DNA from 3 places in the Weizmannia acidilactici genome. Region 1 is predicted to be linked to each of the others. Evidence: riboswitches for the same ligand, from Rfam matches in the RefSeq annotation. Region 1 holds a riboswitch; each other region holds the start of a gene.
What was found. A riboswitch is a leader RNA that binds a small molecule or an ion and turns the genes downstream of it on or off. The one in region 1 is predicted to bind S-adenosylmethionine.

Region 1 (4,539 bases):
TCCGCGAAGTGAAAGAAGGGAAAGATGCGGGCTACCGGTCGCAGCTGCTCGGATCTGTCCATCAGGTGGAGTTTCTCGTGACGCCAAAGTACCAGGGATTAAAAGTAAATCTTAAATTTGATGAAGTAAAAGTCTACCCGGAAGGTTTTGCGGCATTCATCAACCTTGTCATGGATAATGATTTAAATATTATCAACCGGGATCTCATTGATAAACGGATCTTAATCCAGGATATCGGCGGATTGTCGACAGATATTGCCGTGATCAAAAACAGGACGGTCGATGATGACCGGGCGCAGGGATTTAACCTCGGCGTTTCGGAAGCGCTTGAGCAAATCCGCGAAGAAATCCGGGTGAAATACGGGGTTGAATTGGACAGCCGGCGTGATGTGGTGGACATTATCACGAAAAAGCATGACCGCAATCATATCATGGTAAAAGGCAGCCGGACAAGCGTCCATGATATTACCGACCGCGTCCTGTTTGACCTTGCCAAAAAACAGTACCGCTTGCTCCGGAATGTCTGGCAGAAAAACTCGCAAACGGAAATTTGCTATTTTGTCGGTGGCGGTTCCGTTGTCCTTAAAGATTATTTAAAAACGTTAAACAACAATTTGGATGGGTACAACATCGATTTCTTTGAAGACGAAAAAGAAAGCATTTGGATGATGGCGAATGCCTACTACAAATTAATTTCGGATTATGTGAGGAAAAACATTAAACCGGAAGACAAAGGAAAGAAACCTGTCGAATCCAAATAAGGTGAAAAGGCATGGAAAAACAAAGTGAGATGAAGAGGGGACAGACGATTGCTTTCCGGATCCCCTCGGACACACCCGACCATATTTTAAGGGAACTCCAAAAGCTGAAAGAAAAAGAAAGAAGGAATTTTTCAAGAAAAATTGCCGAATACGTGGTACAAGGCATCAACCAATCGCTGGTAAAAGAAAAAGAAACGATCACGATCCCGCTTCCCCGGAAGCTGTCGAAAGCCCAGCATGACTGGCTCAAGCATGAACACTCGGAAGCGATGTTGGGCAGCATCGTCTACCAGCTGATCCAGGATCCACTACGGGTGACGTCGCTGTTTGCCGCGTTGGCAAGCAAATCGACAAATATTGACGAAGCCCTGTATTTGCAGGAAGACCTCCCGGAAATAGGGGCGCCGGATAAGACGGAAACAGCGAACGCTGCTGCCCCCGGCACGGTACAGGATGATCTCGATGCTTTCGACTGGAGGACGGCGGTGCAGGAACAGGCTGCCGCGGAAGAACCGGAAAAAGAAGAGGACCTGGAAGATCTGCTTGGAGACTTTCTGGCCAGCATGAATAAATGAAAAGGGTTTTCCACGCTGTCTTGTATGAAAAAGGGCGCCCCAGAGTCAATGATTGACTTTAAGGGTAGCCCCTTTTCATTTTAAGAAATAGTACTATAATGAAAATTAAAAAAAGGGGATGGCAAAGATGGAAAACATCATTGAACTTTCTGGGGTAAGTTTTATGCGGGACGGCAAAAAACTGCTTTCGGATATTAACTGGACCATCCAAAAAGGGGAACACTGGGCTGTCCTTGGTTTAAACGGTTCCGGAAAAACGACTTTGCTCAATATGATCAACGGATATATCTGGCCGACAACCGGCAGCATCCGGGTGCTCGGGCAGACATTCGGAAAAACAAGCCTGCCGGAGCTAAGAAAATCGATCGGCTGGGTGAGTTCGTCGATTCAGGAAAGGATTCCGCGCACCCAGCTTGCCCGCCATGTCGTCATCAGCGGGAAGTATGCCTCAATTGGATTGTATGAGGAATTTACCAAAGAAGACGAAGACAAGGCCATCCACCTGATGGAAAAATTAAATTGCGTTGGTCTTGCGGACAGCCCGTATGAACAATGCTCGCAGGGGGAAAGGCAGAAACTGCTGATTGCACGCGCGTTAATGGCGGAGCCGCGCATCCTGATTTTGGACGAGCCTTGCAACGGGCTGGATCTGTTTGCCCGGGAAATCCTGCTGAAAAGCGTTGAAGAGCTGGCTGGTGATCCAAACGGGCCGGCATTGATTTACGTAACGCACCATCCGGAGGAAATTTCGCCGGTATTCCAAAAGACTTTGCTGCTCAGGCGCGGGGAAGTGTTTCAACAGGGGGACACTTCCGATATGATTGAAAAAACATCGCTCTCCCGCTTCTTTGAACATGAAATCCATGTGGAATGGCGGGGGAACCGGGCTTCATTTCAACTCGTTTGATTTTTGGAAAAATGATGTAAAGAAAAAATATAAAATATGAATTGACAAATCCCTAGTCGTCCACTAATATTTAAAGTATAACAAATGAATAACTTATCAAGAGAGACTGAGGGACAGGCCCAATGACGTCCAGCAACCTTCAAAGCTGCTTTGAAAGGTGCTAATTCCTGCAGAATGTTTCATTCTGAAAGATAAGTCACTTTTACGGCAAACCTCTTTCGAATGAAAGTGGTTTTTTTTTGCCTGAAGCTTACAAAAGGAGATTTTCACATGCTGGTATTAGATGATATTCATAAAGTGTATGGCAAAGGAAAGGAGAAAAAGGTCGAGGCTTTAAAGGGTATCAACCTGCGCGTTGAAAAAGGGGAAATTTTCGGCGTAGTCGGATACAGCGGTGCCGGAAAAAGTACGCTCATCAGATGCGTGAACCTTTTGGAACGGCCGACATCAGGAAAAGTCCTGATTAACGGGGTTGACCTTCTCGCCCTTTCACCGAAAGAACTGCGGAATCAGCGAAAAAAAATCGGGATGATTTTCCAGCAGTTTAACTTGCTCCAATCGAAGACGATTTTCCAAAACGTGGCCATGCCGCTTGTGCTTGAACACCGCCCGAAGGAAGAAATCAAAGCGAAAGTGACCGAGTTATTATCTTTTGTCGGTTTGGAAGACAGAATGAACCATTATCCGGAACAATTATCGGGCGGCCAAAAGCAAAGGGTTGGTATCGCGCGCGCATTGGCAACCGATCCGGACATCCTGCTCTGCGATGAAGCAACGTCGGCCCTTGACCCGAACACAACCGAAGCAGTGCTCGATCTTTTGCGGAAAGTCCGCGACGAGCTCGGCATCACCATTTTAATGATCACGCATGAGATGAATGTCATCCGCGATGTTTGCGATAAAGTAGCGGTGCTGGATGGTGGGAAAATTGTCGAGCAGGGTCCTGTCATCGATATTTTTACAGAACCGAAAACACAGATTGCGAGAAGCTTCGTCAAAACGGTTCTCAATGACTCGATCCCGAAGTCGGTGCAAAAACTGATTGATGAGAGCAGCAAGGAAAACCCGCACGGCATCTATCGGATTCTGTTTAAAGGGGCATCCACCAATGTGCCGCTTTTGTCAAATACCGCGAAACATTTTTCCGTTGATTTGAATGTGCTCCACGGCATGATCACCGAACTCCAGGGCATTCCTTTCGGAAATCTGCTTGTTGAGCTGAAAGGCGATCGTGAAGAGATAGAGCGTGCCATCCAGTACATTCGGGAACATGACGCGATCATCAGGGAGGTGGAACAAAATGGCATTTGATTGGTCATGGTTTTGGCCGGAATTTTTCACGGCAATTAACCAAACACTATACATGGTCATTGTATCCTTAATCATTTCTATTATCATCGGGATTCCAGTCGGCGTCATTCTCGTTATTACCCGGGAAAACGGGATTTTGGAAAATAAATGGATTTTCAATATTTTAAACGTCATTATCAATATTTTCAGATCTATTCCTTTTATCATTTTAGTTGTCGCGATCATCCCGTTTACCCGCCTTATTGTCGGAACGGCGATCGGAACAACGGCAGCAATCGTCCCGCTTGTCCTGTATACGGCTTTTTATATCGGGCGGCTTGTTGAAAGCTCCCTCCTGGAGGTCGATAAAGGCACAATTGAACTCGCCCAGTCCATGGGGGCAACGCCTTGGCAGATCATTTGGAGGTTTTTGCTTCCGGAAGCTTTGGCATCCATTGTCCTGAATTTAACGATTGCGACAATCGGACTGATCGGTGCATCCGCGATGGCAGGGGCTGTCGGGGCTGGCGGGGTCGGCGATTTGGCGATTACGTACGGCTACAACCAGTTCCAAACAGGGGTCATGATTATTACGGTTGTTACACTGATCGTCCTGGTACAGCTTGTTCAGACATTAGGGAATTTCTTATCCAGGAAGATTAGGAGAAAATAAGCTTGCATGGCATTGACCACTGTGAATAAGGTTTACACCTTTCAATAAAAATATTTTCAGGGGGATTTATCACTATGAAAAAATTTGCCATTATTTTATTGGGCCTCATTCTTGTTTTGGCAGGATGCGGAACCAAGAACAATTCAAGTAGCAGCACCACCACCAAGACGATCAAAGTGGGGACAACCACTTCTGAAGTGCCGACTTGGACATTGATCCAAAAACTTGCGAAAAAGAAAAACATCAATATTAAGATTGTCCGTTTTGATGATTACGTACAGCCGAACCTCGCTTTAAACGACGGGGAAATTGACATTAACGCATTCCAAACGG
Region 2 (4,539 bases), on a different contig from region 1:
TTGCAAAAAAGATGATTCCAATCCATGCGGAAACGCTTGATTTTGAACTCAACGGTTATATTGCCCTTCCGGAAATCACAAGGGCGTCGCGCAATTATATTTCTACGATGGTCAACGGCCGGTTCATAAAAAATTACCCGCTTGCCAAGGCGATTTTGGAAGGGTACCATACGCTGCTTCCGATCGGCCGTTATCCGATTGCGCTGCTTTCGGTGAGAATGGATCCGGTTCTCGTAGATGCCAATGTCCACCCTGCAAAGCTTGAAGTGCGTCTCAGCAAAGAAAAAGAGCTTTGCCAAATCATTTCGGAAACGATCAAAGCCGCATTTAAGAAGCAGGAATTGATCCCTACCGGCATGATCCGGGCAGCGGAGAAGCCAAAGCAGGAGCAGGTTTCATTCCGGCTTGACCATCTGCCGGAAAAAGAGGGGCCGAAAAATGTGGAAGCCCCCGTAAAACCAAGTTTTCCGATTTATTCGCATAAAGATGCTTTGCTGCCCGAACAAGAAATGAAAAAACTGTATATGCCGAACCCTGGACAAAGTCCGGAAACTCCTTCTCCGCTTTCAAAGCCGCCAGAGGATCCGGTTTTTCCGGAAACGGTCCGGGAAACGGATACGGCATTCGATTATAAAGAAGCAGAACAGACGATTGCCGTTGAGAATCCGGCGCCGCGCGTTCCGCCAATGTATCCGATCGGCCAGATGCACGGCACATATATTTTCGCGCAAAATGAAAACGGCCTGTACATCATTGACCAGCACGCCGCCCAGGAAAGGGTCAAATACGAATATTTCCGCGAAAAAGTGGGAGAGGTCAAAAAAGAACTGCAGGATATGCTTGTGCCACTGACGCTTGAATACTCGACGGACGAGGCGATTAAAATTCAGGAAAACCTTGATGCGCTGAAAGAAGTCGGCGTTTTTTTGGAACCGTTCGGGCATAACAGCTTTATCGTCCGTTCGCATCCGACATGGTTCCCGAAAAACGAGGAAAAAGAAGTCATTGAAGAAATGATTGAACAGGTCCTTTTGGTGAAAAAAGTGGATATCAAAAAATTGCGCGAAGAAGCGGCCATCATGATGAGCTGCAAAGGCTCGATTAAGGCAAACCGGCACTTGCGCAATGACGAAATCCAGGCGCTTCTGGACGCCCTCCGGATGTCGTCCGACCCGTTCACATGCCCGCACGGTCGCCCGATTATCATTCATTACTCGGTTTACGATCTTGAGAAGATGTTTAAGAGGGTGATGTAGTTTGAGCAAAATCCCCTTATGAAATTGGGGGAGGATATTAAATCGCACTTGACACATCGGATTAATATGCATATAATAAAACCAACATACATTTACATCGATTAACTTATCCAGAGAGGTGGAGGGATTGGCCCGATGAAACCTCAGCAACCGGCCTGCACGGCACGGTGCTAATTCCAATAAGCCTGAGGCTTTGAAGATAAGTTGAGGTGACATGCCCATTTGAAGAACCCCTCTTCTTATTTTTGAAGCGGGGTTTTATTTTTAAATAAAAGGAGCGATACAAATGGGCAATATAAAAGACAGGGAATTGGCAGCTGAAAAAAGGAGGAATGAACTGATTGACCGGCTGATTGCCTTCCATATTTATAAAAAAGGAGGGAAGCACCTGTTTGAACTCACGCTTCACGAACTTGAACAGGAATACCGGCATATCCAATCGCAGGTGCATCCCCACAGCGGCTGGGAATCGATCCATTGGAAACGGAAAAAATAAACCGGAAAGGTCATTTTAAATCCTGTTCCCTTAGGCGGTCAACCGTTCCATTTCAAAATAGGCGGCATTGAGCTGCCTGTGCGTTTCGGAAATTCCTTTTTCCTCCAAGGTATTTCCCGCGGATTTTATAATAAGAACGCGGGTTGAACCATTTATGCCCTTTTTCACAATCTCGCCTCCTTTCATTCAGCTGCCCATAGTGTTGCCGTAAAAACGGGAAATATCCGGCGGAAATGGAGACGTTTTAATCGGAGAACGAAGCATCTTTGCCTTTTTGGAGCATGTACAGCTGGTATTCATAAATGAGCTTGTCCAGGAGCTGGCTCTGGCGGATGGTTTCCGGGTGGTTAAAACCTTTTTGCACGGCAAATTGCATCATCTTTTTCCGGATTATGTTGATGTTGCGGGACAAATTAGAAGTTTTTTGGTTTGGTTTACGGTTGTTTTTTGGCATACAAACGTTCCTTTCCGGAAATATGGGGGGAAACAATTAAGCAAAAATTTTCACGGAGCGGGACAATCAGATCCGTTTTGGAGAATGTTTGCGGATTGGAAAGAGGCTATTCTTCGGATCGGCCGAGAGGAATTTCGTCATGATCGGGATGGATGACGCACCCAATCAAAAGAATATCTTCATAAATACTCTTTTTTACGCTTTCATATGGGCATTTCCGGTAATCATCCAGAAGGCGCCCCAATTCAATAATGAATAATAAGGTTTCTTCCTCTTTGACCATCTATCATAATACCTGCCTATCATTTGTGATCAACCCTTATTATATAGTATAAATGGACCAAATGTGAAGCAGGATTTTTGTATTATGGGAATTTTTACAAAAAAGTTTGGACGGCACCATTTTGGGGCACTTTTTCCAGCATTAACAGCCGCAACCCGAAAAGGCTGCTGCAGCTTGTTTAATTGGGCGGTCTTGTGGAGGTTCCTTGAATGGCCTCGTGTATGCTCCTCACTTCTTTAAATAGCGCATGCCGGTCCACTTTTAAGCTTTCGATGATTTCTTGTGGATCATTCCCGCTGCGGTGCATCTTCATGACTGTATCCAGATTTTTATGCCCCAGCTTGGCCAACGCCGATGCTAGAATAAGAAAGTGGCGGTCTTCTTCACGCCGAGCATATTTTTCAATATCTGCCCGGCTTCTTCCGTTATACTGGGCTAGATACCGGATGATGTTTTCTTTGTTTGCCGCATAAAAATGTTCTTTTGCCTCATGGTGTTCGGCCCGGATTTTTCCAACGTCCACGCCGAAGTGTGTAGCGGTTTCTTTCCATGATTTGTGTTTTTTATAGTATTGCAGGACTGCCTCCATTTTTTTGCCGCTATGTTCGGCGATGAAGGCGGCATGGTAAACCTCTTTTTTGGTGTATCCCTCCTGCAACCATTTCTGCATATTTTGAACCGGCGCCATTTGGTGATGGGTGTAAGGCTTTCCGCCGTGCTGGGCGTATGCGGAAGGTACGGCAAAAAATGCCAATATCAAAATAGCGGTCAAGCCTGTCCATGTTTGTTTTCTATTCATCTAAAAATACCCTCCTTTTTTTAATTTATGCCTGAATAGTTTTCCCTTTCCCCTGCTTTCTATGACCGCTGGAAGGAAATGAATAAAATTTATTCAGAAGGGGAAAATATATAAATGTTCTGTTTGAATGCTTTATGGTAGGATAAAGAAAGGGATGTTCCCTTTTCGGTTGCCGAGTTTCAGCAATTGGTGCGGGGAAAAATTTATCGAAATTGCATCCCGGGGCAAATTGCCCATGATTGTCGGCGGCACTGGGCTTTACATACAATCGGTTTTATATGATTATCGTTTTTCGGACATTTCCGGCGACGCTAAATACCGCAGGGAGCTGGAATTACTGGCGGAGCGGGAAGGGGCCGGGATGCTCTACAAGATGCTGGAAGAACTCGATCCGGAAACCGCCGGCAAGATCCATCCGCACAATGTAAGAAGAGTGATCTGGGCGCTGGAAATATACCATTTTTCCGGCAAAATGATGCATGAATACCGCAAGGAGCAAAAAGAGGAGATGTTGTATGATGCCGCTTTGGTCGGCCTCACACTGGAAAGGGAAAAATTGTACGCGCGCATTAATCAACGGGTCGATAAAATGATTGAACAGGGATTAATAGCCGAAGTGGAAAAATTGCTGGCCAACATTTGCGCGGTGCCCAGTCAATCCAGGCGATCGGCTACAAAGAGCTGTATGATTATTTTGATGGGCTCATAACCCTTGATGAGGCGATAGCCCGGTTAAAACAAAATACGCGGCGTTTTGCGAAAAGGCAGCTTACCTGGTTCCGCAACAAAATGGAGATTGAATGGTTTGATATAACAAACGAGGCCGAAAAGGAAAAAAGTTTGAAGAAATTTCCGCTTTTATAGCAGGAAAGCTACAAATAAAATCGAATAGTTTATAATGGAGAGAAAGAGGAGGAGGATGCGAGATGAACAAGGCCATCAATATTCAGGACCAGTATTTGAATCAATTGCGGAAAGACGGTACCGTTGTTACGGTCTTTTTGATGAATGGGTTCCAGCTTCGTGGCCAGGTAAAAGGATTTGATAATTTTACGGTTCTGATTGAGACGGACGGCAAGCAGCAGCTTGTTTTTAAACACGCCATTTCTACGTTCCAGCCGCAAAAAAATGTTCAGATCAATTTTGAAGAATAAATGGAAATAATTGCCCGGCGGCCGCCGGGCATTTTTAATATGCCCCGCGTACTGTTTTGCTTATTATGTGCATAAACTGGTACAGATGATTTATTTC
Region 3 (4,539 bases), on a different contig from region 1:
CGGGAAATCCATCCGGTAAGGCTTTGAGGTTTCCGGGTTCATCGATTGCGGGCCGGTACTGCCGTAACAGCCGCCGATCACATTAAACGTAATCATCTGGTATTTTTCCGTGTCAACCGGCCTGCCCCTACCGATCAATCCGCCCCACCAGCCGGGTTCTTGATCAGTCCCGACCGCATACTGGCTGCCGGTTAAGGCATGGCATATTAAAAGAACCGGCGCGTCCAAAGGGCCACGCCGTTCATATGCCAATTCTGCATGAGGGATCTTTTTTCCGCTTTCCAGCACCAACGTACCGATTTCTACCTTTTTCACTTTCTTCCCCCCATACAGTACATTTTTTGTCATTGTGCTGTAACTGCCGTTGCTTTTCGTATTGCCTGATCTAGGTCGGCCGTTATATCTTCAACTGCTTCCAGGCCGACAGACAAGCGGATCAAGTCTTCCGTTACGCCCGATTTTTTCAGTTCTTCGTCGCTCAGCTGCGAATGCGTGGTTGTTGCCGGGTGAATGATGAGCGATTTGGCATCGCCGACATTGGCAACATGCGACCACAGTTTAATATTGTCGATCACTTTTCTGCCTGCTTCCCGGCCGCCTTTAACCCCGAAGTTGACAATCGAACCGAAACCGCCTTTTAAATATTTTTTCGCCAGTTCATGTGAAGGATGATCTTTCAGCCCAGGGTAGTTCACCCAAGCAACGTCCGGATGGTTTTGCAGGAACTTCGCCACTTTCAAAGCATTTTCGTTATGCCTTTCGACACGCAGATGCAGCGTTTCGAGCCCTTGCAGGAACAGGAATGCGTTATCCGGGCTTAATGTCGGGCCGAAATCGCGCAGCAATTGGACGCGGAGTTTCGTAGCAAAAGCTGCCTCCGCCGTATCGACGCCGTAACGCAATCCGTGGTAGCTCGGATCCGGTTCGCTGAAGTCCGGGAATTTTTCCGTATTCCAGTCAAAATGGCCGCCGTCGACCGCAACGCCACCGATTGCCGTGCCGTGGCCGCCGATCCATTTTGTGGCGGAGTGGACGACAATATCCGCCCCCCATTTGATCGGGTTGCACAAGTATGGGGATGCGAATGTATTGTCTACAATTAATGGAATCCCGTTTTCATGGGCAATTTCCGCCACTTTTTCGATATCCAGCACCTGCAGGCTCGGGTTGCCGATAATTTCTGCGTACAATGCTTTCGTTTTCGGGGTAATGGCATTCCTGAACGCTTCAGGATCAGAACCGTCGACAAATTTGACATTGATGCCGTATTTCGGCAGCGTGACGGAGAACAAATTGTACGTGCCGCCGTACAGGTTGCTGGCCGAAACAATTTCATCCCCTGCCCGCACAATGTTTAAAATTGAAAATGCGATCGCCGCCGCGCCGGATGAAAAGGAAACCGCCGCCGTGCCGCCTTCAAGCTGCGCCACGCGTTTTTCAAATACATCCAGAGTCGGGTTGCCGATCCGTGTATAGATAAAGCCTTCTTGCGTTAAATTGAAGACGCCCTGCGCGTAATCCGTATCTTTAAAAACGTAAGAGGTCGTTCTATATACAGGTACCGCGCGCGAACCTGTGGCCGGGTCCGGTTCCTGTCCTCCGTGCAATAATAAAGTTTCAGGGCGTAAAGATTCTTCTGTCATTTACAATTCCTCCTACTATAGTAAAATTTGCCTAGGAAAAGATAAAAAACAATTCCGACAAGACAAGGCACTTTTTTAGAAGAGGAATAGAAAAACCCTCTTCATAAGGAAGAGGGCTACGTTATGTAAGTTCCTCCCCTTATCTTTCAGACGAATGTCTGTAGGAATTAGCACCTTTTCAAGCATATGCCTGAAGGTTGCCGGGCTTCGCAGGGCCTAGTCCCTCCGCCGCTCTTGATAAGAGTGTTTCAATTAAAATTATGAAAATTTTTAAATGACTCATTGGTAAAAATTATAGATTACAATTTCTGAATCGTCAACCCATTTTTTCAATTTTTCTTTTCGATCATGCGGGGGGGATGTTTCCGCCCCTTGCACACTTTTACAAAATTGGCGATAACAGGCGGGAGATCGATTCTTTGAAACGGATCACAAGCGGGCGTTTCTGATAATCTTGCAGCGTCAGTTCGGTTGAATCCGCCATATCTTTTCTGAAAATGTGGGAGAGCCTGCCCGAAAGCTTGCGGTCGTACAGCACAGCATTCACTTCGAAATTCAGGCGGAAGCTGCGTACATCAATATTGGCCGTCCCGACAGAGGAAATTTTCCCATCCACCACAATCATTTTTGCATGGATAAAACCATTTTGGTAAATGTACACTTTCACGCCAGTTTTTAAAAGCTGACCGATATTCGAAAGCGTCGCCCAATATACAAACATATGGTCAGGCTTGTTCGGGATCATGATCCGGACATCAACCCCGGATAAGGCCGCAAGCTTCAGCGCGTTCAGCAAACTGTCATCTGGAATAAAATAAGGCGTTTGCAAATAAATATATTTTTTGGCGGAATTGATCATTTTGATATAACTGTTTTTGATTTGCTCCCATTCGGAATCGGGGCCGCTTGAGACAATTTGGATATCCGTTTCCCCTTGCGGCTCGATCACCGGAAAGTACCGTTCTTCATTTTTAATATCGTTCGGCGACGCCTGGTTCCAGTCTAAAATGAACCGGGTCTGCATCCCATAAACGGCGCTACCTTCAATTCTCAAGTGGGTGTCGCGCCAATAGCCGAATTTTTTGTCCAGCCCCAAATATTCGTCTCCGACATTAAAGCCGCCGATGTACCCGATGCGGCCGTCAATGATCGCCAGTTTCCGGTGGTTCCTGAAATTGACGCGCAAATTGATGAGCGGAATGCGCGCCGGGAAGAATGCCGCCACTTCGCCGCCTGCCTCGACAAGCGGCCGGAAAAAACTGCGGCGGAACAGCATCCGCGATCCCATATCATCGTAAAGCAGCCGCACCTTTACGCCTTCTTTTGCTTTTTCGGTAAGCAGTTCGATCATTTCATTTCCAAGGCGGTCGTTGCGGAAAATGTAATAAACGAGGTGGATGCTGTCCTTTGCCTTCCGGATGTCTTCAAACAATGCCAGAAATTTTTCCTTACCGTCTGTAAAAATATCGACGTGGTTATCCTGGGAGAGAATCGCACCGTCATTCACCAGCAGCATGTAAACAAGGTCTTTGTACTGCACCGTCCGTTCATCATGAAATGGGAAACGGTTCTCCCGCAAAAGTTCAATTTGCTGTTGGGCAATTTCTTTAATCCCAATTTTTTCCTGAACTTTCCAATCGAATATTTTACGCCGGCTTAAATTCTGCCCGAAAACTAAATAGAGTACAAATCCAGCGATCGGAATGAATAAAAGCACCAGCAACCACGCCCAAGTTGCTCCGACATCCCGCCGTTCAAGGAAAATAACGGTTCCCGCCAGGATAAAGTTTAAAAGAAATAAAATCACCAATAATACCGTTACAATCATTATGTTCTCCTTTTCATGCACCCTTCTTCGTTTTTGCCGTGTCTGCCGCCGTTCCGCCTTTTGGAAAATGCCGGCGTACGGAAGGCGGCTGCGGGGCGGATGCCCAAATCGTTTATTGTTTGATGTAGCGGGAAAAATGACAATTGTATCATACCATAATATTTGTTCCTGACCCACGTAAATGCACTTTTATTTTCATGTACTTTTCTTCCACCACTAAAAAAGAACCGCACCCATTGGATGCAGTTCTTTTTCCGGCTCTCTAATACACCGCGGCATCAAGAGCCTTTTATTAAAAATTGATAAAGTTTCTCGGATTTTGGGCGCCATTATGCGGTGGCGGAGTCCAGCGGCCATTATAAATTTCAAAGTGAAGGTGTGGCCCCGTAGATTCGCCTGTATTGCCCATTACGCCGATCTGCTGACCTTTGCTGACTGACTGCCCTGTACTTACAGAGTAAGAACTCAAGTGGGCATAAACCGTCGTGTACAGTTTCCCGTTAATATAATGGGTAATCATCACACAATTTCCGTACGAAGAAGAATGGTATGCCCTGAACACAATCCCGTCGGCTGCCGCAACAACCGGCGTACCGATGCTGTTGGCAATATCAATGCCCGGATGGAAACCGCCGGAACGCGCACCAAATTCAGATGAAATATACCCCGCTACCGGACGCGTAAATGCCCCGGAAGATACTTTCGGAAGCGGTCCGCCAGACCCTGCAGAACTGCTGCTGCCCGTAGAACTTGAACCAGAAGAGGATCCGGTTTCCGCCTGCGGTTTGGTTGCGGCCTGCTGCTTTTTCGCCAATGCAATCGCCTTTTCAACCGAAGCTTTTTGGTCGGCCAAGATGCTCTTCTGTTCACTCAGAGACATCTTTTCTTCTTGCAAACTGTCTTTTTGCTTTTCAAGTTTTTTGACCAATGCGGATTTCGCATTCTGGTCATCTTTTAATTTCGCTTTTAATGATTTCAGATTGGAAAGCATCGATTCCAAATCTGCCAGTTTACTTTCAATGGCAGTCTGCTTTTCTTTCAGATCCTGCTCATCTTTTTTCTGTTCTT

Region 2: linked by a shared signal. The riboswitch ahead of GBH70_RS00655 (Fur-regulated basic protein FbpA) and the one ahead of GBH70_RS10230 (methionine ABC transporter ATP-binding protein) in region 1 are both predicted to bind S-adenosylmethionine.
Region 3: linked by a shared signal. The riboswitch ahead of GBH70_RS04905 (O-acetylhomoserine aminocarboxypropyltransferase/cysteine synthase family protein) and the one ahead of GBH70_RS10230 (methionine ABC transporter ATP-binding protein) in region 1 are both predicted to bind S-adenosylmethionine.

The regions. Positions count from the first base shown of each region.
Region 1 covers NZ_BKZR01000025.1:4,458-8,996, forward strand. Annotated here, with positions in the region: gene GBH70_RS10215 (ParM/StbA family protein) at 1-761, shown strand, start outside; gene GBH70_RS10220 (hypothetical protein) at 773-1,336, shown strand; gene GBH70_RS10225 (ABC transporter ATP-binding protein) at 1,464-2,243, shown strand; SAM riboswitch class I at 2,334-2,441, shown strand; gene GBH70_RS10230 (methionine ABC transporter ATP-binding protein) at 2,514-3,554, shown strand; gene GBH70_RS10235 (methionine ABC transporter permease) at 3,544-4,206, shown strand; gene GBH70_RS10240 (MetQ/NlpA family ABC transporter substrate-binding protein) at 4,281-4,539, shown strand, end outside.
Region 2 covers NZ_BKZR01000001.1:133,348-137,886, forward strand. Annotated here, with positions in the region: gene mutL (DNA mismatch repair endonuclease MutL) at 1-1,256, shown strand, start outside; SAM riboswitch class I at 1,360-1,462, shown strand; gene GBH70_RS00655 (Fur-regulated basic protein FbpA) at 1,543-1,752, shown strand; gene GBH70_RS16570 (hypothetical protein) at 1,783-1,920, opposite strand; gene GBH70_RS00660 (aspartyl-phosphate phosphatase Spo0E family protein) at 1,997-2,206, opposite strand; gene GBH70_RS16575 (hypothetical protein) at 2,313-2,489, opposite strand; gene GBH70_RS00665 (hypothetical protein) at 2,668-3,288, opposite strand; partial or broken gene miaA (tRNA (adenosine(37)-N6)-dimethylallyltransferase MiaA) at 3,451-4,187, shown strand; gene hfq (RNA chaperone Hfq) at 4,215-4,442, shown strand.
Region 3 covers NZ_BKZR01000009.1:33,996-38,534, forward strand. Annotated here, with positions in the region: gene metX (homoserine O-acetyltransferase MetX) at 1-315, opposite strand, end outside; gene GBH70_RS04905 (O-acetylhomoserine aminocarboxypropyltransferase/cysteine synthase family protein) at 345-1,643, opposite strand; SAM riboswitch class I at 1,780-1,887, opposite strand; gene cls (cardiolipin synthase) at 2,026-3,474, opposite strand; gene GBH70_RS04915 (murein hydrolase activator EnvC family protein) at 3,764-4,539, opposite strand, start outside.